Cystobacter fuscus: one gene and its partners. The protein of the gene in region 3 interacts with the protein of the main gene of each other region in a pairwise test. Links are inferred from orthologs where the notes say so. Each region holds a gene or a part of one and is shown on either strand. Other genes may lie near its edges. The genes, in order: CYFUS_RS18410, eno, rpe and dnaN.

Region 1 (7,439 bases), 6.3 Mb from region 3 along the record:
TCATCTGGAGCAAATCTTCACGATTCTCCAACGTCGGGTGCCGCGCCTTGAGAAGGTATTGGCTGAACCCATGCCAGACGGTCGCCTGCTTCTTCAGATAAAGGATGCGCCTTTCGAGCGCCCGGTTTTGTCGCGTTTCGCATCGGATGGAACGCTCAAGCTACTCGCCTATCTCACGGTACTGCATGATCCCGAGCCTCCCCAGTTCGTGGGCATCGAGGAGCCCGAGAACTTTTTGCACCCACGCCTTCTTCCCGAACTGGCGGAGGAATGCAGGGCCGCAACCGAGCGCTCGCAACTCCTGGTGACCACGCATTCGCCGTTCTTCCTCAACGCCTTGAAGCCAGAGGAGGTCCGTGTTCTCTATCGCAACGAGGAAGGATACTCTCAGGCGATTCGGGCCTCGGACATCCAGGGGGTGCCCCAGTTTGTTCAGGCTGGTGCATCCATGGGTCATCTATGGCTTGAGGGCAGGTTCAGTGTCGGCGATCCCCTTGTAAACGCGGGGGCTCCGCGGAAGAAGGGCGGGCGGGGATGAGTGTCGAGCATGTAGAGGTGTTTGTCGAAGAACCATCAATGGAGGCATTCTTACGACTTGTTTTGCCGCGAATGCTCGGTGATACCTCATTCGAGGTCTACACTCACCAGTGCAAGGATGAGTTGTTGATGCGCCTCCCGGAGCGCTTGCGAGGTTATGCAAGCTGGCTCCCGGAGACGTGGCGTATTGTAGTGGTAGTGGACCGCGATGATGATTGTGTTGCGCTCAAGTGCGAACTCGAGCGTCTGGCCTTGGAGGCTGGTCTCTCCACGAGGTCATCACCCAAGCAGAAGGGCTACTCTGTTGTCAATCGAGTTGCGATCGAGGAGCTCGAGGCTTGGTACTTTGGCGACTGGGATGCGGTCCGAGCTGCATATCCTCGGGTAAAGCCGACCGTTCCAGCCCAATCCAAATACCGCGATCCCGATGGTATCGCGGGTGGTACTTGGGAAGCATTTGAGCACGTCCTCAAGAATGCAGGCTATTTCAAGACCGGGCTCCGGAAGATAGAGGCGGCTCGAGCGGTCGGCGAGCACATGGTTCCTTCTCGGAACCTGTCTCGGAGTTTCCAGTTTCTACGGACCGCACTCAGCGAAATGGCATCCGCCAACTCGGGTTCATCCTGAGACATCCCCGGCGGACGGTTCGCCAGATAGCAGCCCACCAGGCAAGCGCTCGCTGCCCATGGCTCGGGAACGCCCCACCTTTACCTTCCCACCATGGGAGGGAAGGCCATGACGAAGACGAAACTGCTGCTGGCGGGTCTGCTCACGGGCGCGGTGGCACTCGGCACGGGCTGTGCGACCACGTCCACCCGGGACACGGAGCCGCCCTCGCCCACCTCGACTCCAGGCATCGGCGGCGCGGGGCTCGATCCGAACCCGGACCACAACATCCCCAACGCGCCCAATGGCATCGACGGCGATCCGCTCAGCAACCCGGGCACCCCGGCTGCTCCCGCCAACGCGCCCGACCCGGCCGGTGCGGTCGACTCCGGTGAGAGCCTGCCTCAACGCTAGACGTCCCCTCGCCCTCCACTCGAGAGGGCGAGGGAGCATTAAAGGAAGTCGTCGTCCGTGCAGCGCACCGTCACGCGGGGCGAGCCCTTCAGACCCGGACTGACCCACCGGTTGCTCTTGCGGAGATCCTACCGTGCCGAGGCCCGCCGGGCCGACGACTTCGAGGCAGTCCTCTTCTTCCCCGTGGTCTTCTTCGCGGCGGCCTTGCCCAGCGGCTTCTTCGCCGTTTTCCTGGTGGCAGCCTTCTTCTTCGGCGCCGGCGCCTCTTCTTCCTCCGCGGCTTCCTCCTCGTTCGCCTCCTCCGCGACGGCCTGAACGTTCTTTTCGTTCTGCTTGCGGAAGCGGTTGAACGCATCCTTGGAGAAGAGCGAGCTGCCCTCGGCTTGGGCTCGCCGGAACACCTCCTTCAGGCTGTCTCCGGTGAGGCCCGGGTTCTTGAAGTACTCCATCGCCACGCGGCCCATGGCCCAGTTGGCGGCGAAGGCCGGTGCCACCGTGAGCATCGCGCCGAAGATAGGAATGAGCGCCTTGATGCCCTGCCGCGCCAGCAAGCCCAACCCCGCGGTGGTCCCCAGCTCGAGGATGAGATCCCGAGCCGACGCCTTGGTGACCTTCCGTCCGTAGATGTGCCCCACGGTCATGACCATGCCGGTCTGGAGGGGCAACATCAGCACCACATCCGACAACGGGACGGGCGAGATGGAGACCACCGCGGCCGCGTACGAGCACATGTTGATGACATCTCTCGCTGCCTTGTCCCGGCTCTCCGAAGACACCTTGCTGAAGTCTCGCGTCCGGATGTCATCCAACGTGTCGAGCCACGACATGGTCATCTCCTGGTAGGCTGGAGCGCCGAGCATACGTCGCAAGTTGCACGTTGAACACGGCGCGCATCGAGAGCGGCCGTTCTTCAAGAAATCCTGCCGGGCACCCCGGCCGCTCCCACCAACGCGCCCGATCCGGCCGGTGCGGTCGACTCCGGTGAGAGCCTGCCTCAACGCCAGACGTCCCCTCGCCCTCCACTCGAGAGGGCGAGGGAGCACTCCCGCTCAGGAGCGCGGGGTCGCCAGGTCCTCGCGCCTGGGCAGCGCCGCGTAGGAGCCCGGCCGGGTGACCGTGAACGAACCGCACCGGCACGCGAACTCCAGCGCCTGACGCACCAGCGCCGTGTCGGAGGCCCAGGCCGCCAGGGTCTTCCGGTTGAGTCGCGCATCCACCACGGTCGAGAGAAACCCTCCGATGAAGGCATCCCCGGCCGCCGTGGTGTCGACGACCTGGACCTTGGGCGGCGCCACCTGGAGGCGCGTGCGCGCCGTCACCGCCGTCACCGGCTCGCCTCCATCGGTGATGATGACCAGCGCGGCCCCGGCGGCCAGACGGGCCTGGAGCCAACGCTCCTCGGGCTCGTCCCCCCGCAGCAACTCCAGCTCCTCGCGTGCCAGTTTGATCAGCTGCGCCCGGTCGAGCAGCGCGGTGACCCGGGCGGCGTCCACGCGGTGGTCCGGCCACAGGTTGGCGCGGATGTTGGCGTCCACGCTGATCATCGCTCCCGCCTTCGCGGCCTCGTCCGCCACCGCGAAGGTCGTGGCGGTGATGGCCTCTTCCGTCAGCGTGTTCGAGCACAGGTGGAGGATGGACGAGGCGTCGAACAGGTTCGCGGGCAGGTGCTCGGGCCGGTACAGCAGGTCCGCCGCGGGAGGCCGGTAGAAGTCGAAGCGGCGGTCTCCCGAGGCATCCCGGGACACGAAGGCCAGGGCCGTCTTCGCCGCGCGGGTGCGCTCGACGTGGCGCACGTCCACGCCGTGCGAGGCCAGCTCAGCGAGGATGAAGTCGCCGAATTGATCCTGACCCAGCATGCCGACGAAGAGGCTCGGTACTCCGAGCCGCGCGCAGGCCACGGCCACGTTGGCGGGGGCTCCTCCGGCGTACGGCGTGAAGGTCTCCTTCTCGGTGGAGGCGCCCAGGCGGCTGGACAGCATGTCCACCAGGGCTTCTCCGAAGGCGATGAGGCGCGTCATGGTGGGTTGGCTCCTCACGCCGCGGGCGGGGTCTTGCTCGCGGGATCGAGCGACGTGAGCGTCGCCACGATGCCCTGGGTGTCGATCTGCTGGCGCAGCTTCAGGTACAGCTCGACGAAGCCCTGGTGCGCCGGAATCTGCGTGCCCACGACCTCCTTGAGCTGGATGAGCGTCATCGGCGAGTCGCTCGCCATCACCTTCTCGAGCAGGGGGCGCGCGTTGGGCTCGTTGATGGGATAGGCCTCTCCCTTCTCGTCCTTGCCCTTGAGGTAGCGATCATAGGCGGCGAGGAAGAAGGCGATGCGGTGGTAGGGCCGCCCGTTCTTGAGGATCTCGTGCAGGGTGGGCAGCACGAAGCCGGAGATCTTCGAGCCGCCGTCCATGCACAGGCGCGCGAGCTGATCTCCCACGGCCCGGTTGCCGAAGCGGCGCAGCAGCGTGTCCTTGTAGGACTCGATGTCGAGCCCGGGCAGCGATTTGAGCCACACGCCCGCGTCGTGATCCAGGAAGCCGCGCAGGTAGCTGAAGAAGAGCTTGTCGTGCAGGGCGTCGTCCACCTTGCGCAGGCCCGACAGGAAGGCCGGGTAGGAGAGCATCGTGTGGGACGCGTTGAGCAGGCGGATCTTCGCCTCCTCGTACGGGGACACGTCCTTCGTGAACATCACGCCCACCTCGTGCCAGTCGGGGCGGCCGTTGCGGAAGTCATCCTCCAGCACCCACTGGATGAAGTCCTCGCAGATGACGGGCGCGGCGTCGTCCACCTGGGTCAGCTCGCGCAGCTTCTGCCTGGCGGCGGCGTCCGTGGCCGGAGTGATTCGGTCCACCATGCCGTTGGGGAAGCCCACCTCGCGCTCGATCCACTCCGCGAGCTCCGCGGACCTCGCCCGGGCGAAGGCCACCACGGCGCGCCGGGCCTGGGCGCCGTTGTGGCGCAGGTTGTCGCAGGACATGACGGTGAAGGGCTTCACGCCCGCCTTGCGCCGGCGCTCCAGCGCTCCGACGATGTAGCCGAACGCGCCCTGGGGGGCTTCCGGGTGCGCCAGGTCATGCGCCACCGTGGGGTGCTCCAGGTTGAAGCGGCCGTGCTCGTCGAGCAGGTAGCCGCCCTCGGTGATGGTCAGCGAGACGATGCGGATGTCCGGATGGCTCAGCTTCGCCAGCACCGCCTCGGCGCTGTCCGGGGCGTAGAGGTACTCCACCATGCACTCCACGACGCGCGAGACGTGCGAGCCGTCCGGCGCCATCTCGCTCACGGTGTACAGGCCGTTCTGCTTCTTCATCGCCGCGGCCATGGCGGCGTCCTGGGGCAGCAGGTTGATGCCGCAGATGCCCCAGCCCTCCTGGCCGGGCCGGGCCAGCGCGCGGTCGGTGTAGATGGCCTGGTGCGCGCGATGGAACCCGCCCACGCCGATGTGGGCGATGCCGGCGCGCACCTTGGTGCGGTCATGGCCGGGGCGGACGATGGAGGCGGGCAGGGTGGAGAGATGGGCCTGATCGAGGGTATGCATGGTCGAGGGGGTGCTTCAGCGGAAGGTGGGATGGTGGATGGCGACGCCGTTGGCGTCGAAGACGTGGACGCGCTCGGGGTTGAGCTGGGCCGAGACGTCGGTGCCCTCGATGGCGCCCACGTCGCCCTCGCAGCGCACCGTGAGCCGGCCGCCGGAAGGCAGGGAGAGGTACGCATAGGCGTCGCTGCCCAGCCGCTCGATCATCTGCACGCGCCCCTGGATCGTGCCGCGTCCGGGCTCGGCCAGTGACATCTGCTCGGGCCGCACGCCCACCGTGACCCGGGTGCCCGCGGCGAGCGCCGGCAGGCCCGTGGGCACGGCAAGCTCGCCCCCGTTCACCAGCTTGAGCGCACCGCCCTCGAGCGTGGCGTCCAGGAAGACCATCTGCGGCATGCCGAGGAAGCTCGCGACGAACTTGTTCACCGGGCGGCGGTAGAGCTCCTGTGGCGGGCCGCTCTGCTCGATGTGGCCACCGTTGAAGATGACCACCTTGTTGGCGAGCGTCATCGCCTCCACCTGATCGTGGGTGACGTAGATCATCGTCGCCTTGAGATCCAGGTGCAGCCGGGCGAGCTCCAGGCGCATCTGCATGCGCAGCGCCGCGTCCAGGTTGGACAGGGGCTCGTCGAACAGGAAGATGCGCGGCTCGCGCACGATGGCGCGACCGATGGCCACGCGCTGGCGCTGTCCGCCCGAGAGCGCCGCCGGCTTGCGATCCAACAGCGGCTCGAGCTCCAGGATGCGCGCGGCGCGCGTCACCTTCTCGTCGATGATCTTCTTGTCCACCTTGGCCAGGTCCAGGGCGAAGGACATGTTCTGGCGGATGCTCATGTGGGGGTAGAGCGCGTAGGACTGGAACACCATCGCGAGGTTGCGCCTGGCGGAGGGCGCCTCGGTGATGTCCTGCCCGTCGAGAAGGATCTGCCCCGAGGTGACGGACTCCAGGCCGGCGATGAGGCGCAGGAGCGTGGACTTGCCGCAGCCGGAGGGGCCCAGGAAGACGCAGAAGTCGCGGTCGTCGACGCGCAGGTCCACGCCCTTGATGACGCGGGTGTCACCGAAGGACTTGGTCAGGGATTTGATTTCGAGTTGTGCCATGGACGTATTCCGTTACTTGACGGCGCCGAAGGTCAGGCCGCGGACGAGTTGTTTCTGCGAGCCCCAGCCCAGCAACACGATGGGGGCGCACGCGAGCGTGGAGATGGCGGACAGCTTGGCCCAGAACAGGCCTTGCGGACTGGAGAACGAGGCCACCAGGGCGCTGAGCGGCGAGGCCTGGGTGGTGGTGAGGTTGATGGACCAGAAGGCCTCGTTCCAGTTGAGGATGAGCGACAGGAGGGCCGTGGACGCCAGGCCTCCCCGGCTCACCGGCAGCAGCACGCGGAAGATCTCCTGGAGGAGCGTGGCGCCGTCCATGCGCGCCGCCTCGAGGATGTCCCGGGGCACGTCCCGGAAGTAGGTGTAGATCATCCACACCATGATGGGCAGGTTGACGAGCGCGAAGATGATGACGAGCACGAGGCGCGTGTCGAGCAGGCCCAGGTCGCGCGCCATCAGGTAGATGGGCACGAGCACGCCCACCGCCGGCAGCATCTTGGTGGACAGCATCCACGTGAGGATGCCCTGGGTGCGCTGGGTGGGGTGGAAGGCGAAGGAGTACGCCGCGGGCACCGCCACCAGCATGCCCACGAGCGTGGCGCCGCCGCTGGTGACGAGCGAGTTCCAGGCGAAGTGCAGGTAGTCGTTGGCCTCCATGATCTCCCGGTAGTTCTCCAGCGTGGGCTTGAAGAAGAACTCGGGGGGCATGGAGAACGCGCCCAGCTCCGTCTTGAAGCTGGTGATCACCATCCAGAAGATGGGGAAGAAGATGAGCAGGGCGATGAGCCAGGAGAAGATGGCGCGCACCGTTTCGGCGAGCTGTCGGCGTTGTTTCAGGGCGGACATGGTGGGGGAGTTCTAGGCCTGGGTGAGGGATTTGCCGAACACGCGCAACAGCAGGGCGGCGACCACGTTGGCGAGCACCACGGCCACGAGGCCGCCCGCGGACGCCGTGCCCACGTCGAACTCGAGCAGGGCCTGGGTGAAGACGAGGTAGGGCAGGTTGGTGGTCGCATCCCCCGGACCGCCGGAGGTGGTGGTGAAGATCTCGGCGAAGATGTTGAGCAGGAAGATGGCCTCCACCATGACGACCACGGCGATGGGGCGCGCCAGGTGCGGCAGGGTGAGGTAGCGGAAGATGGACACCGGCGTCGCGCCGTCCATCTGCGCCGCTTCCTTCTGCTCCTGATCCATGGACTGCAGGGACGTCACGAAGATGAGGATGGCGAAAGGCAGCCACTCCCACGAGACGATGATG
Region 2 (7,520 bases), 5.3 Mb from region 3 along the record:
GGGACGCGCCGCGAGGGAATTGAATCGCCGAAGCGAGGGCCCGTCCAGAACGCCATGACGTGTCGTCCGCTCCTGCTGGCCTGCCTGCTGGGCGTGTTCTTCGCGCCTCCCGTGCTGGGGGCGCCCCGTGCGCCCGCGAAGCCGGCGGCGGTGAAGAAGCAACAGCCGCCCGCCGCGTCCAGCACCGTCGCGAAGAAGTCCACGAAGTCCACGCCCGCGAAGACGAAGCGCAAGGTCGTGCCGCTCTCCCGGGGCCGGCGGGTGGCCCAGCGGGCCGCGGGCCTGGTGGGCACATCGCTCTCCGCCCACCGCGTCCCGGATGATTGCTCGGGGCTCGTGCGGCTCGCCTATCGGTCCGTGGGCGTGGAGTTGCTCTCGCACGGCACCCGCCCGGGAGAGAACGCGGCGAGCGCCATGTACCGGCGCGCCCAGACCAAGGGCGCCCTGCACCGCAAGGCGCCCCAGCCCGGCGACATCGTCTTCTTCCGCGAGACGTATGACCGGAACCGGGATGGCCTGCGCAACGACGGGGTGACGCACGTGGGCGTCATCGAATCGGTGGCCCGCGATGGAACCATCGTCTTCGTGCACCGCGGAGGCAAGGGCGTGGGACGGGCGCGGATGAACCTGCGCCATGCCGGGCACCAGGGCATGGGGGGACGCGTCCTCAACGACTACATCCGCCGGGCCGAGCAGGGCGAGCGCGCACGCCTCACGAGCGAGCTGTTCGTCGGGTACGCGTCGTCTACCCGGCTGTAGGCGCGTGGATGAGCCCCCGGTTCATCGGACCGTTGTCCGAGCGGGAGAGCAGGAGGAGGCTGGTTGGCGACTTTCCCCGCGACACCTCGGGTTGCATTTTCATCAACCCAGGCGGGCGAGTCGGTTCCCGCCTACCCCACGGAGGCAGGCCATGAAGCAGGAAACGAAGCAGAAACCCTTCTTCGCGCGGTTGCTCGAGAGCCAGGGAAGCGAGCCCTCCGAGAATGGACAGAGCGCGACGAAGAAGTACCCCTCGGACAACGACGAGGATCAGACGCTGAAGTACCCCTCGGATCAGGAGGATCTGGGAGGGGCCTGAGTCGCGCCCTCAGGGGCACTTCTTGGGGGTGCCCCCATCCCCCACGAGGCGCGCGCACGCGGCGCGCACCACGGCCTCGTCCTTCAACTCCCGGGCGAGCGCCGCGGTGCGCCGCTGCAGCTCCACGTCCCGGGCATGGTCCGGCTCGGCGCTCAGGTTGGTGAGGATGCGCAGCGCATCCGGCTTGCGCCCGAGCGTCGAGAGCAGCTCGGCCAGCTCCATGAGCTCGCGCACGTCCGAGCCCGACACCGTCTCGAGCGCCTTGCCCAGTTCCTCCTCCGCCGTCTCGCGCTCGCCGCGGCCCAGGTGGATGCGCGCGATGGCCACGTGGATGATGGCCCGATCCTTCACCCGCAGGGACTCGCGGTAGGCCGCGAGCGCATCGCCCGGCTTGTCCAGGCGCGTGTAGATCTCCCCCACGAGCTCCCACAGCGTGGGATCCCTCGGCGACTGGCGCGCCGCCTCGCGGTAGGACTCGGCCGCGGGGAGCAGTTGTCCGGCGCGCACCTGCTCGTCTCCCAGCGCCGAGAGCAGCGACGGATCCCTCACGCCCTTGGCGCCCGTCCACTCCCCGAGCATCAACAGGGCCTCGGCGTGGCGCCCCGCGGCGATGAACACCTCGGCGGCGCGCAGCACGAGCGGGGCCTTGCCGGCGTCGGGGCTCGCGTCGGCCGCGAGCAGGAAGTGCTTCACGGCGGAGTCCTTCTCGCCGCGCTTGAGATCCAACTCCCCGAGCTGCTCCAGGGCATTGAAGTCCCGGGGGTAGATGGCCAGGGCCTTGCGCAGGGCGCTCTGGGCCTCCTCGGTGTGGCCGAGCTGGGCGTGGATGAAGCCCACCCGGCTCCAGTTGGTGGAGCGCTTGGGATCGCGCTGGAGGGCGAGCTCGAACTGGGCGAGCGCCTCGTTGAGCTTGCCCATGGACAGGTAGACCTCGCCCAGGGCGGCGGGCAGGCGGGGGTCATCCGGGGACAGCTCCTTCATGGAGGCGAAGGAGGCCAGGGCCTGCTCGAAGTTGCCCTGGAGGTACTCGGTGGTGCCCTTGATGTAGTAGCCCTCCGCCCGCTCCTTGGGGCCGGGCTTGGGAGGGCCGTCCTCGCAGCCCGCGAGGAGGAGGACGAGCAGGGACAGGACGTGCCAGCGCGGATGCATGGAGTGGGCTCCAGGCTCAGAAGTGCCAGACGATGCCGGCGTTGAGATCGAGGTTGAGGCCACTGCCCAGCCCCCCGTCCGCCAGGCCGAGCGTCGCCTGGGCGATGTTGGTGGAGGCCTCGAGCTGCACGCCGAGGTGATTGAAGAAGAGGTACTCGAGGCCCACGAAGCCGATGACGGTGGGCAGCGGGCCCGTCTGCCGGAAGATGCCGAACTCGCCGAAGGACAGTTGCACGCCCAATCCCAGGCCCCAGTACGGACGCAGGGGATTCTCGATGCCGTGGTAGTGGCGCAGCCCGAGCACGCCGGGCACCACGTTGAGGCCGCCCTTGGTGCCCGTCTGCGTGGAGGTGACGAAGGTGAGGCCCAACTGACCGAACACCACCCACTCGGGATGGAACTGGTAGCCGAGCTCCACGTCGCCGCCGGGGTTGAACGAGGAGAGGTTGGAGATGAGGCTGTTGTTGATGCGCACGCCGGCGAGGAACGAGCCCTGGCCCGGGCGGGCTTCCTCGGGCACGGGCGACGTGGCGCGGGCGTTGGGGTCCGGCACGAGCGTGGCGAGGATCTGATCCGCCAGGGACACGGCGGCGCGAGGCAGGGCCTCGCGGGCGGCCACCTCGGCGCGGGGCCGGAGCAGGGCACGCCCGCTCTCCGAGTCCACCAGGGTGGCGGTGAGCAGGAAGCGCGAGCCGAAGGCATCGAGCCGGCCGGTGACGACGTAGCGGGCCTTGGTGGCGCGCGCGGCTTCCTGCTCGCACGAGCCATCCGCGCAGGCGCCCGCGGTGCGCACGGCCTGGACATCCGACTCGGTGGACACCGCGAGGCGGGGGGACTCGGCGAGCCGGCTCGCCATGAGCGCCGTCAGGCCAGGGGCTTCCTCGCGTGCCTCCGCGTCGGCCTTGAGGGGCAGGAGCACGAGGCGCATCGGCGCGGGAGTCTCCGCCTCGGGGGCGGGAGGCGCCGGGGACTCGGAGGCGGGCCGGGCATGGACGGCCGGGGCGAGCAGGAGCAGGAGCAGCAGCGGCGGGAAACGGCACACGCGCGACACTCTAGTGCCAGATGCTCCCGGGTGGGGCACGGAGCGAGGAGGCGCTCCGCCCGTTCGGTCCATCATCGGACGCACATGGGACTCACATGGGACTCACGAGGAGGGCAGCGCGCCCAGGTAGTCGAGCGGATCCACCGGCTTGCCATCCACGCGCACCTCGAAGTGCAGCTGGGGGCCGCTCGTCTTGCCCGACTCGCCCACCGTGGCGAGCACCTGCCCGCGACGCACCTTCTGGCCGGTGCGCACGCGCAGGTCGCGGTTGTGCGCGTAGAGCGTGATGAGGTGCTCGGAGTGCTGGACGATGACGATGAGGCCGTAGCCGCGCTGTTCCCCCGCGTACAGCACCTCGCCCTCCTGGGCGGTCTTCACCGGAGAGCCCACGGGGACCGCCAGGTCGATGCCGTCATGGGGCTCGCGGCCCTTCTTGCCGAAGCGCGCGTAGAGGACACCGCGCAGGGGCCAATCCAGCGTGCCCTTCGTCTCCGGGACGGGCTTGGGAGGCGTCTGGGGCGGGGGCCGGCCCGCCGGGCGGCGTGACGGCGACGAGACGATGGGTCCCCGGGACGACGGCGTGGGGCTGGACGTGGTGGGCGCGCGCGCGGGCGGCGGCGAGGACTCGGTGGCCACGGGAATGGGCCGGGGGGCACCGGGAATCACCAGCTCCTGGCCCACGGAGAGCGTGCGCGGATCCTTGATGCCATTGGCCGCGGCGAGCTGCTCCACGCTCAGTTGGTGGTTGACGGCGATGCGGTAGAGCGTCTCGCCCGGGGCCACCGTGTGGGTGCGCGAGGAGGGCACGGGGGGCTCGGAGACGAGCTCCAGCTCCGGGTGGGGCTCGTGCAGCTCGGCGAGCGCGATCGGGGGCACGGCGGAGGAGCGCGTGTCGGAGGGGCGCACGGCGGAGGGCACCACGGCACAGCCGGAGGCCGTCAGGAGCGCGAACAGCGCGAGCAGTGCCGGACTGGCCGCCGCGCCCCGCAACCTCAATCCCCTCCCCTGCCCGCGCCCGGGAAGCCCTCGAGGCTCCAGCCCGAGAGATCCTTCAGCATGGGGGTGTCGGTGAGCTCGAAGTTGAGCGGCGTGACGGAGATGAGGCGCTCGTCGTGCACGGCGTTGCAGTCGCTACCGGGCAGGTCCTCGTGCGCGTAGGTGCTGCCGCCGATCCAGTAGTACTTGCGGCCGCGCGGGTCTTCCTTCTCCACCACGTCATAGCCGTACGAGTGCCGGCCCAGGCGGGTGACGGCGTAGCCCCGGGGCTCGCCCGAGGGCACGTTGACGCTCAGCAGCATCCGGGGAGGCAACTGGGGCTGGGCGAGCGCCGCCGCCACCAGCGAGCGGGCGAAGCGCGCCGCGTGCTGGAAGTCGAACGGGGCGCGCGACACCAGGCTGAAGGCGATGGAGGGGATGCCCAGCAGGGCCGCCTCGCGGGCGGCCGCCACCGTTCCCGAGTAGTTGACGTCGTCGGCCAGGTTGGCCCCGTGGTTGATGCCGGACACCATGATCTTCGGGCGATCATCCTTCAGGAGGTGATGGATCGCCAGATAAGCGCTGTCCGCGGGGGTACCATCCACGGAGAACCAGCGCTCGCGGATCTCGGTGAGGCGCAGGGGGCGCCAGAGGGAGATGGCGTGCGAGGCCGCGCTCTGCTCGCGATCGGGCGCCACCACCCACACCTCGCCCAGGGGACTGACCGCGTCCACCAGGGCCCTGAGCCCCTCGGAGAAGTAGCCGTCATCGTTACACACCAGGATGCGGGGTTGCTGCGTGCCGGCCACTTCTCCGCCTTTCTTCAGGTTGTCTGCCTGGCCTTACTTGGCCTTCAGGCCCTTGATGGACTTCATGCCCGCGTACCGGGCGCCCGCGCCCAGTTCCTGCTCGATGCGCAGGAGCTGGTTGTACTTGGCGATGCGGTCGGAGCGCGAGGCCGAGCCCGTCTTGATCTGTCCACAATCGAGCGCGACGGCCAGGTCCGCGATGGTGGTGTCCTCGGTCTCGCCCGAGCGGTGGCTCATCACCGAGGTGAAGCCGGCCTTGTGGGCCATGCGCACCGCGTCGAAGGTCTCCGTGAGGCTGCCGATCTGGTTGACCTTCACCAGGATGGAGTTGGCGGTGCCCGCCTCGATGCCGCGGCTCAGGCGCTCCACGTTGGTGACGAAGAGATCATCTCCCACGAGCTGGATCTTCCCGCCGAGCACGTCGGTGATCTTCTTCCAGCCGTCCCAGTCGTCCTCCGCCATGCCGTCCTCGATGGAGACGATGGGGTAGCGCGACACGAGCTGCTGGTAGTAGTCGAGCAGGCCCGAGGCGTCGAACTCCTTGCCCTCGCCCTTGAGCTTGTACTTCTTGGAGCCCTTGTCGAAGAACTCGCTCGCCGCCACGTCCATGGCGAGGAACACCTGCTCACCGGCCTTGAAGCCCGCGGCGGAGATGGCCTCCATGATGAGCTTGAGCGCCTCCTCGTTGGCCGGCAGGTCCGGGGCATAGCCGCCCTCGTCGCCCACGGCGGTGTTGAGCTTGCGGCCCTTGAGGATCTTCTTGAGCGCGTGGAAGATCTCCGCGCCCCAGCGCAGGCCCTCGGAGAAGGAGGGAGCGCCGGCGGGCACCACCATGAACTCCTGCACGTCCACGCGGGTGTCGGCGTGGGCGCCGCCGTTGAGGATGTTCATCAGCGGCACCGGCAGGGTGCGCGCCTGGGAGCCGCCGATGTAGCGGTAGAGGGGCAGACCGTGGGCATCCGCCGCGGCGCGCGCCGTGGCCATGGACACCGCGAGGATGGCGTTGGCGCCCAGCTTGCCCTTGGTGGGCGTGCCGTCCATCTCGATCATCTGCTGGTCCACGGCGTACTGATCCGCCGCGTCCATGCCCACCAGCTCGGGGGCGATCTTCTCGGTGATGTGCTCGACGGCCTTGCGCACGCCCTTGCCCAGGTAGCGGCCCTTGTCGCCGTCGCGCAGCTCCAGCGCCTCGTGCTCGCCGGTGGAGGCCCCGGAGGGCACCGCCGCACGGCCCTTGGCCCCACCCGCCAGCAACACCTCGGCCTCCACGGTGGGGTTTCCGCGGGAATCGAGTACTTCACGCGCCACGATTTGAGCAATCTCGGTCATGGCGCGGGGTTCTAGAGGACGTCCCCCAGGCTCGCAAGCAGACTGCTACACTTCGCGGGCACTTCACCCCCACCCCTCTCCCGCCATGCCCCCGCGCCGCCCCACCGAGTCCCCTCCCGACATCTACCCACGCCTGCGAGGCCGGGGCGCGCTCCTGGGCCTCGCCGTCGGAGACGCACTGGGCAGCACGCTGAAGGGCCGGCGGCTGATCGCCCCGGCCTTCCCGCACCTGTCCGACGGAGTCCACCGGAACATGCGCGGAGGAGGCCCGTTCTCCCTCAAGCCGGGACAGGTGGGCGAGAGCGGCCAGATGGCTTGCTGCCTGGCCGGAGGCATCCGGGAATCCGGCACCTACGACACGGAAGCCCAGATGCGCCGCTACCTGAAGTGGCGCCCGCACGCCGTGGGCATGGACGACTACACCAAGGAAGTGTTGACCGAGATGGCCGAGTCGACCCTGCCCAAGGCGAACGCCGCGCAGCGCCTGTGGCTGAAGGATGGGCGCAAGCGGGCGCTCAACGGCAGCCTGGCGCGCACCCCCCCCATCGGCGTGTTCTTCTCCAAGGACGCCTCGATGCGTGCCATGGCCTCGTTCGCCGACAGCATGCTCACGCACTTCGATCCGCACTGTCTGCTCGCGTGCGCCACCCTCAACGCGTCCATCGCCCATGCGCTCCACGCGGGGGAGAAGCTGACCAAGGAGGACCTGTTCAAGGCCACGCTGCGCGAGCTGGCCGTGATGAGCGCGCAGCTCGGGCGCACCCTCAGCAGCTTCGTCAAGGAAGTCTCCGCCGCCACCGCCGACGTCCGGGAGGACCTGTCGGTCTCCAACCAGAGCGATCCGCTGCTGTACTGGCCGGAGCTGCACATGCACCGCAAGCTGGACCATGTGCGCGTGGCGTTCCGCCTGGCCTACTGGGAGCTGTGGCACGCGCCCTCGTTCGAGGCGGCGCTGGTCGACGTCGTCAACCGGGGAGGAGACTCGGACGTGAACGGCGCCGTCACCGGAGCGCTGCTGGGCGCTTTCTACGGAGAGGACGCCATTCCCGCGCTCTGGCGCCAGGCCGTCCTGGAGGCACTCAACTTCAGGGCCGGGCCGCTGTGGACCCTCTACCACCCGAAGGACATGGTGCTGCTG
Region 3 (7,521 bases):
TATTTGCGTCAATAGATTTGCAGGTGCAGTAGTGGGTTCAATTCCCACAGCAGTCGGATGCGTCGTGATGGCCCTTCTTTTGAATGCAAGCTGGAAGTTTTCGTACACGGCACTCAAGAAGAAGTCTCAGAGCAAGGAGAAGGGCATGAACGAGAAGCGTTGTTTGAAGGCGGTTATCGAGTACGCAGCTACCCGTAGCAATTGGGCCACCACCGTCATTACCGCGTCCTGGTTCACTCACCTGCTCGCCTGAGCCCACAATCTGGCCGCGTGCTCCGCAACGGGGCACGCGGCCGTCTTTTACCCAGGTCACGCTCGTCGAATCCGAGCGTCCCGATGTCCGCCGAGAACGAGCCCCCGCCGCTTGCTGCTAGTTTGCTGCTGGCCTCTGGGCCCCGGAAAGACGAAGGGCGCGGAGTCCGAGGATTTCTCCAAGGATTCCGCGCCCTTCTGATGGTCGGGGAGACAGGATTCGAACCTGCGACCCCTTGGTCCCGAACCAAGTGCTCTACCAGGCTGAGCCACTCCCCGTTACCGGTACGACCTCCGCCGGGACTGCTCTCGGGCCGACGAAGTGGGCGGGGATGTACCCGACCCACCCGGCTGAGTCAACGCCCAACGCACCGCTTTCCATTCCCCCCTGCGTCCCTGAAGTCCCCAGCGACCCATAGGTCATGAAAAACCCATGGCTCCGCCCTCCAACCCCCTCATCTTCCAAGAAATCCCCGCCGGAACGCCGCTTGCTTCGAGCATCCACCAAACCGCTCCATCCATCAGGGTACCATGGCTTCTCCGGTTGTCCTCATTTCCGACGACGAGCCGCTCGTCGTGTCCGCGCTCGCCCGGGAGGCCCGGCGCACGGGCCTCACTTCCGTGGCGGACACCACCTCCCGGCATGTGATGGAGCTGGCCCGGCGGCACCGCCCCGCGGTCATCATCCTGGACATCCACCAGCACGAGGATGGAAGGGACCTGCTCGCCCAGCTCAAGCAGGACCCCCAGACGCGGGACTGCAAGGTCATCATCCTCAGTGGCGTGGAGGACCAGTTCACCCGCCACGTGTGCTTCGAGCTGGGCGCGGACGCCTACGAGGTGAAGCCCTTCGATCACACCTTCATGACCCGGGTGGCGAGGATGGCGGGCTTGAAGAGCCTCTCACCCGGAGGCCTGTGCTCAGGAGCGTAGGGAGTGGATGGCGGCGGCGTAGTCCTTCGCGCCGAACACGTACGAGCCCGCCACCAGCACGTCCGCCCCGGCCGCCACCACCAGGCGGGCCGTCTCCGAGTTGATTCCCCCATCCACCTGGATGTGCGTGTGCAGCCCGCGCGCCTCGAGCATCGCGCGCAACCGGCGCACCTTGTCCACCGTATGGGGAATGAAGCCCTGGCCCCCGAAGCCCGGGTTCACGCTCATCAGCAGCACCATATCCACCTCGCCCAGCACCTCCTCCACCGCCGACAGCGGCGTGGCCGGGTTGAGCACCACCGCCGGCCGGGCCCCCGCGTGGCGGATCTGCTGCAACACCCGGTGCAGGTGCGTGCACGCCTCCACGTGCACCGTGAGGATGTCCGCCCCCGCCTTGGCGAACGCCTCGATGTACTTCTCCGGCTCGACGATCATCAGGTGCACGTCGAGCGGCCGGGTCGCCGCCTTCTTGATCGCCTGCACGATGACCGGCCCCAGGGTGATGTTGGGCACGAAGCGCCCGTCCATCACGTCCACGTGGATCCAATCCGCGCCCGCGGCTTCCACCGCGCGAACCTCCTCCGCCAGGCGGCCAAAATCCGAGGATAGCAGCGAGGGCGACACGAGCACACGGCGGGTCATGGGCGCTACTTAGCCACTTCCCCACCTGATGGATACTGGCTCGGTTGGAGAGCGAACAGACGAAGAAGGGGTTTCACTCGGAGGGGAAGCATCCGGCCCGGGAGGAAGCGGTGGCTCCCGAGGCCGTGGTAAGAAGCACCTTTACAGTCCGTGCGCCGTTTCCTCTCCGGAGCCTTCCCTGGTGCTTCCACAGACCCAGCCATCCGAGCCCGTCGATCTCAACCGGCGCCTCAAGAAGCTCACGTCCATCCTGGACGTCACCAAGGCGATGAGCGCCGAGCGGGACCTGGATCTGCTGCTCCCCCTCATCCTCTACGAGGCCAGCAAGGTGGTGGAGGCGGATCGCTGCTCGCTCTTCGTGCTGGACCGAGAGCGCAACCAGCTCTGGAGCAAGGTGGCCCAGGGCTCCAAGAGCGAAATCCGCCTCCCCATGGGCAGCGGCATCGCCGGGCGGGTGGCGGAGACGGGCGAGGTCATCAACCTGCCGGACGCCTACGCCGACGAGCGCTTCAACCGCACCTTCGACAGCATCAGCGGCTACCGCACCCAGAGCGTGCTGTGCGTGCCCATGCGCGACGCCAACGGCGAGGTCACCGGCGTCATCCAGGCCCTCAACAAGCTGAGCGGCGGCGCCTTCGACTCCGAGGACGAGGAGCTGCTGCTCGCGCTCGGCGCCCAGGCGGCCGGCGCCATCGAGAACGCCCTGCTCCACGAGGAGATCAACAGCCTCTTCGAGGGCTTCGTCTCCGCCTCCGTGGTGGCCATCGAGTCGAGGGATCCCACCACCGCGGGCCACTCGGGCCGCGTGGCCAACCTCACCGTCTCCCTGGCGCGCGCGCTCGAGCACGTGCACACCGGGCCCTACGCCCACACGCGCTTCAGCGCCACCGAGCTGCAGGAGGTGCGCTACGCCTCGCTCCTGCACGACTTCGGCAAGGTGGGCGTGCGCGAGCCGGTGCTCGTCAAGGCCGAGAAGCTCTACCCCCACGAGCTGGAGGGGCTGCGCGCCCGCTTCCAGCTCGCGCGCAAGGACCTGCAGCTCCAGAGCTACCGCCGGCGCATCGCCGCCGTGAAGCTGCGCGGCACCCAGCACCTGGCGGAGATCGAAGCCGAGGAGGAGGCGCGGCTCGCCCAGGAGTCCAAGCAACTGGACGAGGTGCTCGAGTTCGTCCTCACCTGCAACCGGCCCAGCGTGCTCGCCCAGGGCAACTTCGAGCGGCTGCACGAGCTCAAGCTGCTGCGCTTCCAGGACGGGTTCGACCAGAATCAGCCCCTGCTGCTCGAGCGGGAGATCCAGTCGCTCTCCATCCTCAAGGGCACGCTCTCCGAGGCGGAGCGCCTGGAGATCGAGAGCCACGTGGAGCACACCTACCGCTTCCTGTCGCAGATTCCCTGGACGCGCACCCTGCGGCGCGTGCCGGAGATCGCCTACGCGCACCACGAGAAGCTCAACGGGACGGGCTACCCGCGCGCCATCCCCGACGCCGGCATCCCCGTGCAGTCGCGGATGATGGCCATCGCGGACATCTACGACGCGCTCACCGCCAGCGATCGTCCCTACAAGAAGGCCGTGCCGCACCCGCTCGCGCTCGACATCCTCCAGCGCGAGGTGAAGAGCGGACAGCTCGACGCCGAGCTGTTCCGCATCTTCGTCGAGGCCGAGGTGCCCCAGCGCGTCCAGCAGCCCCAGCCCGGGTAACCCGGCCACGACCCCGGCCCCGGTCGCCCGGGGCAAGGGCCGTGTGTCTCAGCCCCCGATGACGTGCAGCCGGAGGCTGTTGATCTTCCCGGGCTGGCCCACGGGCGCGCCGTAGACGATGACGACGCGGTCACCCTTGCGCGCGAGGCCCCGGGCGACGAGCTCCTCCTCCACCCGGCGCACCATCGCCTCCGTCTCCTGGATGGGCTCGAGCACGCGCGGCACCACGCCCCAGAGCAGCGCCAGCCGGCGGCGCACTTCCTGGTTGGGGCTGAAGGCCACGATGGGCACCGGGGGCCGGTAGTGCGCCAGCAGGCGCGCCGTCACACCCGACAGCGTGAAGGCCGCGATGAGCGAGGCGCCGGCCTGCTTGGCCGCCTGGCACGCGCTCGCGGCGATCACGTCCGGGAAGTGCGTGGGCAGCCCCACGGGCGAGGTGGGCGCGCGCAGCAAGTCCTGCGCACGGATGGTGGACTCGGCCGCGAGCACGATGCGGTCCATCATCTGCACGGACTCGATGGGGAACTTGCCGCTGGCCGTCTCGCCCGAGAGCATCACCGCGTCCGCCCCGTCGAAGACGGCGTTGGCGACGTCGCTGGCCTCGGCGCGCGTGGGCCGCGGGTTGTCGATCATCGAGTTGAGCATCTGCGTGGCCACGATGACCGGCAGGCCGCGCGAGTTGCAGCGCCGCACGATGTCCTTCTGCACCGAGGGCACCTCCTCGGGCGGAATCTCCACGCCGAGATCGCCACGCGCCACCATCACCCCGTCCGTCTTGTCCAGGATGGCGTCCAGGCGGGCAATGGCCTCGGGCTTCTCCAGCTTGGCGATGATGGGCACCGACTGGCCGATCTGCGCCATCGCCGCGCGCGCCATGTCGATGTCCGCCGGCTGGCGCACGAAGGACAGGGCGATGAAGTCCACGCCCTCCTTGATGCCGAACACCAGGTCCTCGCGGTCCTTGGGCGTGAGCGCATCCGCGCGCACCGCCACGCCCGGCAGGTTGATGCCCTTGTTGTTCTTGAGCGTTCCGCCGTGGATGACCTTGGTGCGGATGAGCTGCTTCTTGTCCGTCTCGATGACGCGCAGCTCCAGGAGGCCGTCATCCAGGAGGATGCGGTCGCCCGGGTTCACGTCCGCGGCCAGGTGCGGGTAGGTGGTGGACACGATTTCATCCGTGCCCTTCACGGTCTCGTCCGTGGTGATGTGGAACTCACCGCCGGGCTTCAGCTCGGTGCTGCCGGTGATGAAGCGGCCGGTGCGGATCTTCGGGCCCTGGAGGTCTCCCAGGATGCCCACCGCCTTGCGGCACTTGAGCGAGGCCGCCCGGAGCTTGGCGATGTTCTCGGCATGCTGCTCGTGGCTGCCGTGGGAGAAGTTGAGCCGGGCCACATCCATTCCGGCTTCGATCAAGGCCTCGAGCATCTCCTGGCTCTGACTCGCAGGGCCCAGGGTACAAACAATCTTCGCGCGTCGCATGGCGCGGGAGGATCAATCCGAGTCACGCAAAGGGTCAAGCAGCGACAGCGTGACCGCGTCGATCGGTAAATCCGTAAAGCAGAGCCCCTCAACCGCGCAGCAGCAGGTTGAGGTTCTCACGCTCCCAACGCAGTGCGGCAGCGTAGAGCGGAAAGGCCTTCTCCCGCTCCCGGAACGCCCGCGGGTGGTGCACCCGGCGGCCCGTCGCGTTGGAGCTGGGAAAGAGCTGGTGGAGCATCTCGTGGAAGAGGATGAACTCCACGAAGAAGGCGGGCACCTCGGGGCGATCCAACGCGGGGTGGATGCGGATTTCCCGCGTCTGATGATCATAGACGCCCAAACGAATGGACTTGCGGCGCCGACGAGGAGGCAGGCGACCCCAGCCCACGCGCGCCCGGATGGTGTCCTGGAAGTGGGTGCGGTTGAGCTGGTTGAACATCTCCTGCAGATTGAAGCAGCGGCCCTGGGGATCCAGATCGGCCTCGGCCGCGTGCCGCTCCTGGCGGATGCGCGGCTGCTGGCCCCGGATGTAGTCGTCCAGGATGACGCCGGCCATGCGGTTGCCGCGGCCCGCGTAGTCCGCCACCGCGCGCACCACCTCCTCCGGCGCATCCAGGAACATGTGGTGCAGCCGCAGTTGCAGCGCGTGGGCGGTGCGGCGGAAGGACACCATGGTGGAGCGGTTGTCCGTCACCGACAGGCGCACCGGGATGCGCAGGTTCGCCGACAGCCAGTAGGCGAGCGTCTCCGCCCGGGCCCACAGCTCGTCCCGGGTGGGCTGGGGCGCAATGGGCCATTCCTCGGGAACCACCGCCTCGGGAGGGACGTGCCCCACGAGGGGCGCCTCCTCGCGCGGGAGCGTGGCCAGCCGATGCGAGGCCTCCACGGCCCGATGGCGCGCGGACTGCGACTCGGCGCCCTGCTCGGAGGGCGCTCGCGGAAGGAGATAGAGGGGTTGGGTCGGGAGCGACGACACGCGGGGGGTATCGTACCCGGCGGCTCCCGGGACTCAAGACCGGCGGCACCTGCCCGCCCGCCCAGCGTCGCCCCGTCAACCCCGGCCGTGTCGTCTGCTCTCCTCCGCGAGCCGGGCCCCCAACGCCTCCACCGTCTCCGGCGTGGTGTGGAACGCCGCCCACACCTCCTCCATATCGCCCGCCTCTTCCACCGCCAGGCAGGCATCTCCCGCCGCCCGGGCCTGCGCCAGGTCCCCATGGCGACCCATCTGCACGCTCCAGCTCCCGTCCGGCCAGCGCTCGAAGGGGTAGAGCCGACACGCCAGGGGCCGCACCTCGGGGGGCAGGCCACACCCCTGGCCCCGCTCGTGGAAGACACAGGCCCCCGCGCGCGCGAGCAGCGTCAGCCGCACCGGCCCGCGACGGAAATAGCCCCGGTAGAGGGGACGGCGCGCCTCGTAGCCCGCCGCGTCCTCCTCGGTGAGGTACTCCTCGGCAACGAAGCGCCGGGGGGAAAACCCCGTGTGCGCGGCGATGCGCTCCACGTCCGAGCGCGTGAGGGTGGCCAGCTGCTCCCCCGGCTTCACCTCGCAGCACGAGCTGCCCAGCAGCCGCGGACAGCGGGCGCAGACCGGACCCATGGGCGGCGTGTCCGTCATGGGGCGGCGGGCGCCTCGCCCCCGCGCGTCTTGAGCAGCCGCTCCAGGCGCTCCGGCTCCAGGCGCACCACCAGCGTCTTCTCCCGGCTGTAGAGGACCTGTCCCGGCGCGCCCCCCTTCACCTTCTTCACGAACTTCACCGGCACCCAGCTCACCTCGCCGCGCGGCTCGCCCTTGGCCCCCGAGTGGTGCAGCGCCAGGTGCGCCGCGTCCAGGAGGACTTCCTGCGACACCTCCACGCCCTTCTCCAGGGGCACCACCACGTGGCTGCCGGGCAGTCCCCGGGCGTGCAGCCACAGGTGGCCCGGACGCGCCACCTTGAAGGTGAGCGTGTCGTTGTCCTCGCCGCCCTTGCCCACCCAGATGCGCTGGCCCCCGTGCCCCACGTACTCCTTGAAGGGCCGGGCCTCGGGCGGGCCGTCCTCGCCCACCCCCTTGCGCAGCACCTCCACCTGCGCGAGCAGCGCCGCCTCGTCCAGCGCCTCCAGCTGACGCAGCGCCAGTTGCGCGTGCTCCACCTCCCGCGCCAGCTCCGCCTCGCGCTGCCGCGCATGCTCCACGCCCCGCAGCAGGCGCCGGTACTGGTGGAAGTGCCAGTCCACCTCCTCCTTCGGCGTGCGCTTGGGGTCCAACGTCACCTTCACCTCCTCCACGCCCTCCTCGGTGTACGCGGTGAGCGTCACCTCGGACACGCCGCGCTTGAGGCGGTGGAGGTTCTGCGTGAGCAGCTCGCCCACCCGCCGGTGGCGCTCGGCCTCCGGGCCCCGCGCGGCCTCCGCGCGCACCTTCTCCAGCGTCCGCCCCGAGCGCTTGAGCCGCGCCCGGTACGGCAGCGTCAGCCGCCGACGGATCGTCTCCGCGCGGCTCGCCTTGTCCCGCGCGCCCAGGAGCCGCTCGGCCG
Region 4 (7,389 bases), about 10 Mb from region 3 along the record:
CCACCCAGAGCGAGCCATCGGGCATCCACTGCATCGCGAAGGTGTAGCGGAACAGGTAGCCGGACTCCGGGCCGAACGTCCGCAGCCGTCCGCTCCACGGCTCGTAGCGGTGCAGCCCCGCCGGGTTGCCCGCGGCCCACACCACCCCGTCCCGGTCCACGCTCACGGCCTTGAGCGAGTAGCCCTCCAACCCCGGCACCGGCACCCACCCCGCCGCCGTGCTCCGCACGAGCCCCTTGTCCGTGCCCACCCACAACGTCCCGTCCGCGCCCCGCGCCAGCCCCCACACCATGTTCGAGGGCAGCCCCGTGGTGATGTCGTGCACGCTCCACAAGCCCCGCCCCAGCGAGCGGTGCACCCCCATGCTCGCGGCCCACAGCGTCCCCTGCCGATCCTCCAGCACGTCCCGGATCCGCGCCGACTGGTTGGCCAGCCCCAGCCGCAACAGCGTCGAGCGCTCACCGCGGATCTCCAGCAGGCCACCATAGTGGGGCACCAGGAGCTGCCCCTCGTTGCCCACGCGCAGGCGGGTCCCCGCCCCCGTCAGGCCGCGCAGCAGCGAGGAACGGTTCACCAGGGGCGCGCCCGGCCGCGGCTGCATCGCCAACCACCCCTCGTAGCCCAGCCACAAGCGGCCCTCGCCATCACGCACGAGCGAGCTGATGACGGTCGGCCGGTCCGGCACCTCGTGCACCGACCACTTCCCCTCGGGCTCGCGGCTCACCAGCCCCAGCTCGGACACGACCTGCATCGCACCCGAGCGATCCGCCCACAACTTGAACGCCGAGCCGCCCGGCCAGCCGGGCGCCGGAATGAAGTGCCCCGGCTGATCCTCCCAGTACAAGCCCTTGTCCGTCCCCGCCCACATCCGCTTGCGCGCGTCCACGCGCAGGCTCCACACCCGCTCGGCGACGCCAGGCATCGGCACGTCGACGAAGCGCTCCCCCGCCCAGCGCACCACCCCCCCACGCGTCGCCACCAGCAGGTGGCCTCGCGCATCCAGCGTGATGTCACTCACGCTCGTCGAGGGCAGGCCGGCCTCCCGGCCAAAGCGCTCGAAGCGCCCGCCATCGAAGCGGTACACCGCGTCCGCGGCACACACCCAGATGAAGCCGTCCGCGTCCTGGAGAATCCACGACAGATCGTAATTGTCGACCCCCGCCTCCGTGCCATAGCTGCGAAAGCCAAGGCGTCCCGGAGGCTCGGCGGTCCAAGCGGGTGTGCCCAGGAGGGAGACGAGGCCCACCAGGAGCACGGCGAATCGATTCAACGGCATGACTCCATGGCCCTTGAACGACGAGGCCGCACAACCCTGGAAGTCATCCTACCACGAATGGACACATCACTCCGAGACTGGCGGCCTGGGGGACAGGGCCCCGGCACGCTCCGCGGAAGGCCGCGCGCGCTTGCGCCAGCGCCCATACAGCGTCTTCGCGGGCAGTGCGATCACCAGCGAGGTGGCCAGGACAGCCAGAGCGAGTCCCAGGGCAGCGGGAGCCGTCTGTGAGTGGCCCAGCCGACTGCCCAGGCCGGGGAACGTGGACCAGCCATAGGCGAGCGGCAGGTGCACCACGTACACCCAGAGCGACGCGCGCCCCACGGGCCCGAGCCATCCATCCAGCCGGGCGGGCAACAGCATGGCGCATCCCGCCGCCACGCCCAACAGGCCTACCCGCCAACAGACCAGCGTGACATCTCCCCAGCGGGAGGCCACGATTCCACTCCACAGCGACACCGCGCCCAGCATCCCCGTGCCCCCGCCCAGGAGGATCAACCAATGCGGGACGCGCTTCACCCCCGCGAGCCCCAACCCCGCCACGCAGCCCACGAAGAAGTAGGCCGACCAGGGGAAGAGCGGGAAGTTGGACGTGCGGCCCACCAGGGCCTGCTCCAGCACCAGGGGCCAGTCCCCCGCGGCCACCACCTGGCGCATCCACGGGCTCACCCAGGGAAAGAGCAGGGCCAGCCCCGCCATCACCGCCATGCGCGGCCCGCGTCCGGCCACCACCGACAACACCCCCGAGCCGATCAGCAGCGCGCCCGCCACGCCGTGCAATGCATCGAAGGCGAGGAAGTGCCGCCAGATCTCCACACGACCCGCGAGCAGCCCCTCGAGCGCCCAGCCCGGCCAGCGCAGCACGTAGCCCCACAGCAGCAAGAGCCCCACGCGCGGTAGATAGCGGCGCCACACCGGCAGGCCCCGGACACCCGTGCGCTGCACCGTCGTCGCGAAGGCCCACCCGGCCACGAAGAGGAACAACGGCGCCGTGATTGCCCGGAGCGACCAGTAGGCCAGCATGCCCGTGCTCTGCCGGGCCGTGTCCGACAACACCGCGTCCAGCGTGTGCCCCATCACCATGGCGATGACCGCCACCGCGCGCGCCCGGTCCAGGCCGGTGTTGCGCGGGGTGGGGGCCACAACGGGCGGAGCGACGCTCACGTCCTGGGAAGTGACACCCATCACGAGACGCTAGAGGCTCGGCGGACTCAGACGCGCATCGGCATCACCACGGCCGTGAAGCTGCGGTCCCCCGGCGCGTGCAGCACGCCCGGGCTGTGCTCATCCCCCAGCTCGAACGCCACCTCGTCCGTGTCCGTCACGCCCAGCACGTCGATGAGGTAGCGCGCGTTGAAGCCGATGGTGATGGCCGCCCCCTGGTAGGCGATGTCCAGCGCGTCCTTGGCCTCGCCCAGGTCCGGGTTGTTCGCCGTGATGAGCAGCTGGTTCTCCGTCAGCCCGATACGCACCGCGTAGCTCTTGTCCGCGCTGAGCAGCGCGATGCGCTTGAGGCCCTCAAGCAGGCGCGTCTTGGGCACCAGCACCGCCTTGTCCCCCTCCTTGGGGATGACGCGCTGGTACTCGGGGAACTGCCCGTCGATGAGCCGCATCACCATGGTGAGGCCCGTCTTCTTGAAGAGCGCCGAGTTCTCCGCGAACCCCAGGTGGCACTCGGCGTCGGGCGCCTCGTCGAGCAGGCGCTTGAGCTCCATGAGGCCCTTGCGCGGAATGATGACGCCGCCCTTGAGCTTGAAGTCCCCCGGCAGCTCGCGCTCCACCAGCGACAGGCGGTGCCCGTCCGTGGCCACCATGCGCACCTTGCCGCTCGCCTGCGGCTCGAAATACACGCCGTTGAGGATGTAGCGCGTCTCGTCCGTGGAGATGGCGAACTGCGTCTTCTTGATCATCTCCAGGAGCGTGTTGCCCGTCACCTGCACCAGCGGCGCGCTCTCCTCGCGCGGCAGCTTCGGGTACTCCTCGGGCGCGGTGCCCACCAGCTTGAAGTGCGCCGGACCGCTGGTGATGTCCACGTAGTTGTTCGCCAGCTTCTTGAGCGTCACGTGCGCGTCCGGCAGGTTCTGCACGATGTCGAACACGTACTTGGCGCTCAGCGTCACCGCGCCCGGCTTGATGACCTCGGCGGCGTGCTCGGAGACGATGCCGATCTCCAGGTCGAACGCCGTGACCGTCACCCCCGTCTTGGTCGCGGTGAGCAGCACGTTGGCCAGGATGGGCATCGTCGTCTTGCGCTCCACGATGCCCTGGGCGCGATAGAGGGCCTTCTTCAGCTCGTCGGCGGCGATGCGGAATTCCATCTCGGGGGACCTTGAAGAACCAGTGGTGCGGGATAAGAGGTGGCGGCCCGGGAGGCCGCCTCGGTTCGGATGTAGCCCGGCCCTCTCGGGTCGTCAACGAACGTGACGTCCGGAGTCATGCCGACTTGTCCGGCATCCGATCAAAGCGTCTAGCGCCGGGGACTCCCGCCTGCCCGGCATGTAGGACAGGACGGGCGCCCGGAAGGCACCACCCCCCGCGTCACCTCTCTCTTCAGGTTGGAACTTTGGGTTGGAATCCGCCCGGTGGGACGGCGAGACTGCCTGTCCCCTCATGACCACCCAAGAGTCCAACCAAGAGACCGTCGTCTACATCGTGAAGGACAGTGGCGTGCGCTGCATCACCACCCCCTGCCCCGTCTACCTCGCCCTCCGGGCGGACCGGCCCGACGAGGCCGGGCTCAAGGTCACCGACCTCGACCTGTCCGCGCTGAACCTGGGCGACGAGCAGCGCTCCTCGCTCCTCAAATCCACCCACAAGCCGGGCCCCGGCCTCAAGGTGGAAGCCACCGTGCGCACCGTCCCCCACGCGGGCCCCGGGGGCACCGCCACCATCCTGCGCGTCAGCCGGGTCCTCTGAGACCGAAATGGAGGTGGCATCCGTTCAGGGAGAGGATGAGACTGCGCCTCTTCCTCTCGCGAGACCTCCTGCCATGACCTCACGCTCGTCGTTGCTCGCCCTTCCCCTCGCGCTCGGCCTGCTCGCCGGGTGCACCAGCAACACCCGCCCCCCCGTCGAGGCCCGACCCGCCGAGTCCGGTGGCACGCCCGCCGGCGCCGAGGCCCCTCCTCCTCCTCCCCCCGCGCCCACCGACACCGCGCCGAGCGAGGACATCTCGGGTGGCACCACGGCCGCCAGCGACAGCAAGCCCGTCATCTACATCGTGAAGGACAGTGGCGTGCGCTGCATGGCCGCTCCCTGCCCTTCCCTGGTCGCCCGGCCGGCGGATGACCCCAAGGCGGAGGGCCTGCGCATCACCGACCTCGACCTGTCCGCGCTCGGCCTCACCGACGAGCAGCAGGGACGCCTCATGGAGAAGGTCCACCAGGGGGCGGGCCTCAAGGTCGAGGCCTCGGTGGGCAACGTGCCCCACGCGGGTCCCGCCGGCACGGCCACCGTCCTGCGTGTCAATCGGGTGGTCGAGGGCAAGTAGCCTCGAGAAGACCCTGGGCACCCCGGCACCCACCCGGGCCATCGCCTTCTGAACACCCCGATCGGCTCCTGGAACGGGAGCCGCGAATTCACCCTCCAAATCCCTTCGCGGTCCGGGAAGTCGTGATCACATAGAATCCACGGAATCCAACTTCGGAATGGAGAGTCCGACGCCGGGTTGTGGGTGACGAACGGCATTCACGGAGGTGTGGGTCATGATGGCGCTGCGACTCGGTCTGCTGGCCGTGGTGGGCCTCCTCATCGGGGCACCCGTGGGCATGGCGTGGCGGAACGAACCGCCGTGCCCTCCTGACGCGCGGGAGTGCGCGCCCCCCGAGCCCCTCGACGAGCCCTCCGCCCCCCGCGCGGCCCGTGCCGAACAGCACCCCTGTGACTGGGTGGAGACATGTCAGTTTCCCTGCGGGGAGGGGAGCGTCTGTTGTCAGGCCGATTGGAATTGCCCCGCCGACGCCACGCTTCCCCGCTGCTGAGTGGAAGCCGTCCCACGGCATGAAGCGGGGGGCGAGTCCTACGCGGACCCGTGCGCGATCACCGGCAGGACGCGGGGGCCGCGCACGGTGAAGGAGTGGTTCCACTCCAGGGGACCCGCGGGCGTGAAGCGCTCGAAGCGAGACAACAGCACCTCCAGGCCGATACGGGCCTCCAGCCTCGCGAGCGGCGCGCCCAGGCAGAAGTGGATGCCGTGACCGAAGGGCAGGTTGTTCACCCCCTCGCGATCCATGTCGAAGCGGTCCCCATCCGGAAAGCGCGCGTCATCGTGGTTGGCCGAGCCGATGAGCAGCATCACCTTCGCGCCCGCCGGAATGCGCACGCCGCTCAGCTCCGCCTCGGCGGTGGTGAGGCGACCGAAGGCCTGCACGGGCGGCTCGTAGCGAAGCACCTCCTCGATGAAGCGCGGAAGCAACGAGCGGTCCGCCCTCAAGCGCGCGAGCACGTCCGGACGCTCCATGAGGACACGCACGCAGTGGCCGAGCAGGTGGATGGTGGTCTCCAGACCCGCCACCAACAGCAGGAACATGAAGCTCATCAGCTCCGCGTCGCTCAAGGACTGGCCGTCCACCCGCGCCTGGAGCAGCTCCGAGACCAGGTCCTCGCGAGGCTCCGAGCGGCGCAGGGCCAGCACCCTGGCCATCTCCGCCTCGGTCTCGCGCACCGCCGCGCGAATCTCCTCCCGGCGCTTCTCGTCCTGGGGGTTGGCGCTGATGCTGGTGAGGTCGTCCGCCCAGCGCTTGCAGTGCGAGTGCAGGGAGGGCTCCAGCCCGATGAGCTCGCCGATGACGCTGGCGGGCAGCGGGAGGGTGAAGGCATCCACGAAGTCCACCTCCCGTCCCTCGGGGATGCGCGCGACGATGGCCTCGGCGTAGTGGCGCACGCGCCCCTCCAGCCGGGCGAGCGCCGGGGGCCCGAAAGCCCGGTTGACCAGGTTGCGCAGCCGGGTGTGCCGCGGCGGATCCTGTCCGATCATCGAGTCCGCGAAGGGGTTGTGCCCCAGCCATTCTGGCTTGGTGGCCATGCGCACCCCCGTGCTGGAGAAGAGCTGGGGATTCTTGAAGGCCGCCACCACGTCATCGTGGCGGGTGATGACCCAGTAGCCACCGGGGTCCACCTGGCACACCGGCGCGTGGCGCCGCAGCTCGGCGTAGACGGCATAGGGATTGGCCCGGACCTCGGGCGCCAGCAGGTTGATGCGTCCACTCATCAGACAGTCCTCCGAATGGAAGGCGCGTGGGTGTTACCGGCCTCTCCCCACTCCCCCCCGTTGGAACTGTCCCCGATTCGGGCCCGCGGGGCCAGACGGTCACTGCGCACGCACGGGAAGTGGCTGCTTCCGTGCATCCTCACGCTGGGCCTCGGAGATGAGTCCCGCGGACTGGAGGCGCGAGAGGACGAAGTCCCTTCTCCGGAGCGCGGCCTCGGGGTGAACCAGGGGCGAATAGCGGCTCGGCGATTGGGGCAGGCCCGCGAGGAGCGCGGCTTCGTGGAGCGCGAGCCGCTCGGGCTCCACCCCGAAGTAACTTCGCGCGGCGGCCTCGAGACCGATGAGGCCCCGTCCGAACGGGGCGCGCTGCGCGTAGGCCGTCAGCAGTTCCTCGGCCGACCAGTGGCGCGAAATCCAGACGGTGAGCGCGAGCGCCTGGAAGGTCCGGTGCAGAGGCCGCTCGCCCTCACGCAAGGGCCGGGACGCCAACCACTCGCGCGCCGTCCACGAGGCGAGGAACTCTCCGGCGGGGCGTCGTGCCCATCGGACGCCGGGGACATAGCCCGCGAACCACCAGGGCCAGAGGGGCTCGAGTCGCGGGGGCCCGCCCTCCTCGGCGAGCCAGAGCACCTGGTAGACGAGACCCGTCCGGGGTGGAGGTGGCCGAGGCAGCTTGCCCACACGGGCGAGTCCGTAGCGATACACGGCCTCCATGCTCCCGAGCAACAGCACGGGAGGAAGGAGCAGGACGGCGAGGGCCCACCGGACGAGACGACCGTGGCTGCGGGGAGCGAGGCCGGTGGCGGGCTCGGGAGCCGGGCGCATCAGCACAGGAGCCACCAGGAGAACGCCAGGACGTTTGACGCTCTCCCATTCCAGCACGCCTGACTTCCGAGGTAAGCTC

The links.
Region 1: the proteins of rpe (region 3) and CYFUS_RS18410 interact in binary tests that used the Escherichia coli proteins (3 or more experiments, as listed by UniProt). The link is inferred for Cystobacter fuscus from one-to-one orthologs.
Region 2: the proteins of rpe (region 3) and eno interact in binary tests that used the Escherichia coli proteins (3 or more experiments, as listed by UniProt). The link is inferred for Cystobacter fuscus from one-to-one orthologs.
Region 4: the proteins of rpe (region 3) and dnaN interact in binary tests that used the Escherichia coli proteins (3 or more experiments, as listed by UniProt). The link is inferred for Cystobacter fuscus from one-to-one orthologs.

The regions. Positions count from the first base shown.
Region 1 is NZ_CP022098.1:4,462,954-4,470,392, forward strand. Bases 1,592-4,451 are described here. They hold CYFUS_RS18410 (carbohydrate kinase family protein), read right to left. Parts: upstream 3,576-4,451; coding sequence 2,607-3,575; downstream 1,592-2,606. Other genes in these bases: CYFUS_RS18405 (YcjF family protein), read right to left, coding at 1,686-2,384; CYFUS_RS18415 (mannitol dehydrogenase family protein), read right to left, coding at 3,590-4,451. In the rest of the region: CYFUS_RS18390 (AAA family ATPase), read left to right, coding at 1-538; CYFUS_RS18395 (DUF4276 family protein), read left to right, coding at 535-1,164; CYFUS_RS18400 (hypothetical protein), read left to right, coding at 1,273-1,557; more of CYFUS_RS18415, read right to left, coding at 4,452-5,083; CYFUS_RS18420 (ABC transporter ATP-binding protein), read right to left, coding at 5,099-6,181; CYFUS_RS18425 (carbohydrate ABC transporter permease), read right to left, coding at 6,194-7,027; CYFUS_RS18430 (carbohydrate ABC transporter permease), read right to left, coding at 7,040-7,439. UniProt on the Escherichia coli protein: Catalyzes the ATP-dependent phosphorylation of fructoselysine to fructoselysine 6-phosphate. Functions in a fructoselysine degradation pathway that allows E.coli to grow on fructoselysine or psicoselysine.
Region 2 is NZ_CP022098.1:5,463,373-5,470,892, reverse strand. What follows is about bases 4,235-7,175. They hold eno (phosphopyruvate hydratase), read right to left. Parts: upstream 6,383-7,175; coding sequence 5,087-6,382; downstream 4,235-5,086. Other genes in these bases: CYFUS_RS22260 (ADP-ribosylglycohydrolase family protein), read left to right, coding at 6,468-7,175; surE (5'/3'-nucleotidase SurE), read right to left, coding at 4,262-5,053; CYFUS_RS22275 (LysM peptidoglycan-binding domain-containing M23 family metallopeptidase), read right to left, coding at 4,235-4,259. Also shown: CYFUS_RS22295 (C40 family peptidase), read left to right, coding at 55-759; CYFUS_RS22290 (microviridin/marinostatin family tricyclic proteinase inhibitor), read left to right, coding at 911-1,078; CYFUS_RS22285 (tetratricopeptide repeat protein), read right to left, coding at 1,088-2,227; CYFUS_RS22280 (hypothetical protein), read right to left, coding at 2,244-3,269; more of CYFUS_RS22275, read right to left, coding at 3,372-4,234; more of CYFUS_RS22260, read left to right, coding at 7,176-7,520. UniProt on the Escherichia coli protein: Catalyzes the reversible conversion of 2-phosphoglycerate (2-PG) into phosphoenolpyruvate (PEP). It is essential for the degradation of carbohydrates via glycolysis.
Region 3 is NZ_CP022098.1:10,716,892-10,724,412, forward strand. What follows is about bases 1-2,942. They hold rpe (ribulose-phosphate 3-epimerase), read right to left. Parts: upstream 1,828-2,942; coding sequence 1,174-1,827; downstream 1-1,173. Other genes in these bases: CYFUS_RS43530 (response regulator), read left to right, coding at 784-1,185; CYFUS_RS43540 (GAF and HD-GYP domain-containing protein), read left to right, coding at 2,009-2,942. In the rest of the region: more of CYFUS_RS43540, read left to right, coding at 2,943-3,526; pyk (pyruvate kinase), read right to left, coding at 3,575-5,005; CYFUS_RS43550 (hypothetical protein), read right to left, coding at 5,094-5,981; CYFUS_RS43555 (hypothetical protein), read right to left, coding at 6,057-6,620; CYFUS_RS43560 (NFACT RNA binding domain-containing protein), read right to left, coding at 6,617-7,521. UniProt on the Escherichia coli protein: Catalyzes the reversible epimerization of D-ribulose 5-phosphate to D-xylulose 5-phosphate.
Region 4 is NZ_CP022098.1:371,469-378,857, reverse strand. Bases 1,542-4,351 are described here. They hold dnaN (DNA polymerase III subunit beta), read right to left. Parts: upstream 3,595-4,351; coding sequence 2,488-3,594; downstream 1,542-2,487. Other genes in these bases: CYFUS_RS01600 (DUF6748 domain-containing protein), read left to right, coding at 4,266-4,351; CYFUS_RS01605 (DUF6748 domain-containing protein), read left to right, coding at 3,887-4,192; CYFUS_RS01615 (acyltransferase family protein), read right to left, coding at 1,542-2,461. In the rest of the region: CYFUS_RS01620 (sensor histidine kinase), read right to left, coding at 1-1,276; more of CYFUS_RS01615, read right to left, coding at 1,343-1,541; more of CYFUS_RS01600, read left to right, coding at 4,352-4,766; CYFUS_RS01595 (cytochrome P450), read right to left, coding at 5,295-6,485; CYFUS_RS50240 (transglycosylase domain-containing protein), read right to left, coding at 6,585-6,959. UniProt on the Escherichia coli protein: Confers DNA tethering and processivity to DNA polymerases and other proteins. Acts as a clamp, forming a ring around DNA (a reaction catalyzed by the clamp-loading complex) which diffuses in an ATP-independent manner freely and bidirectionally along dsDNA.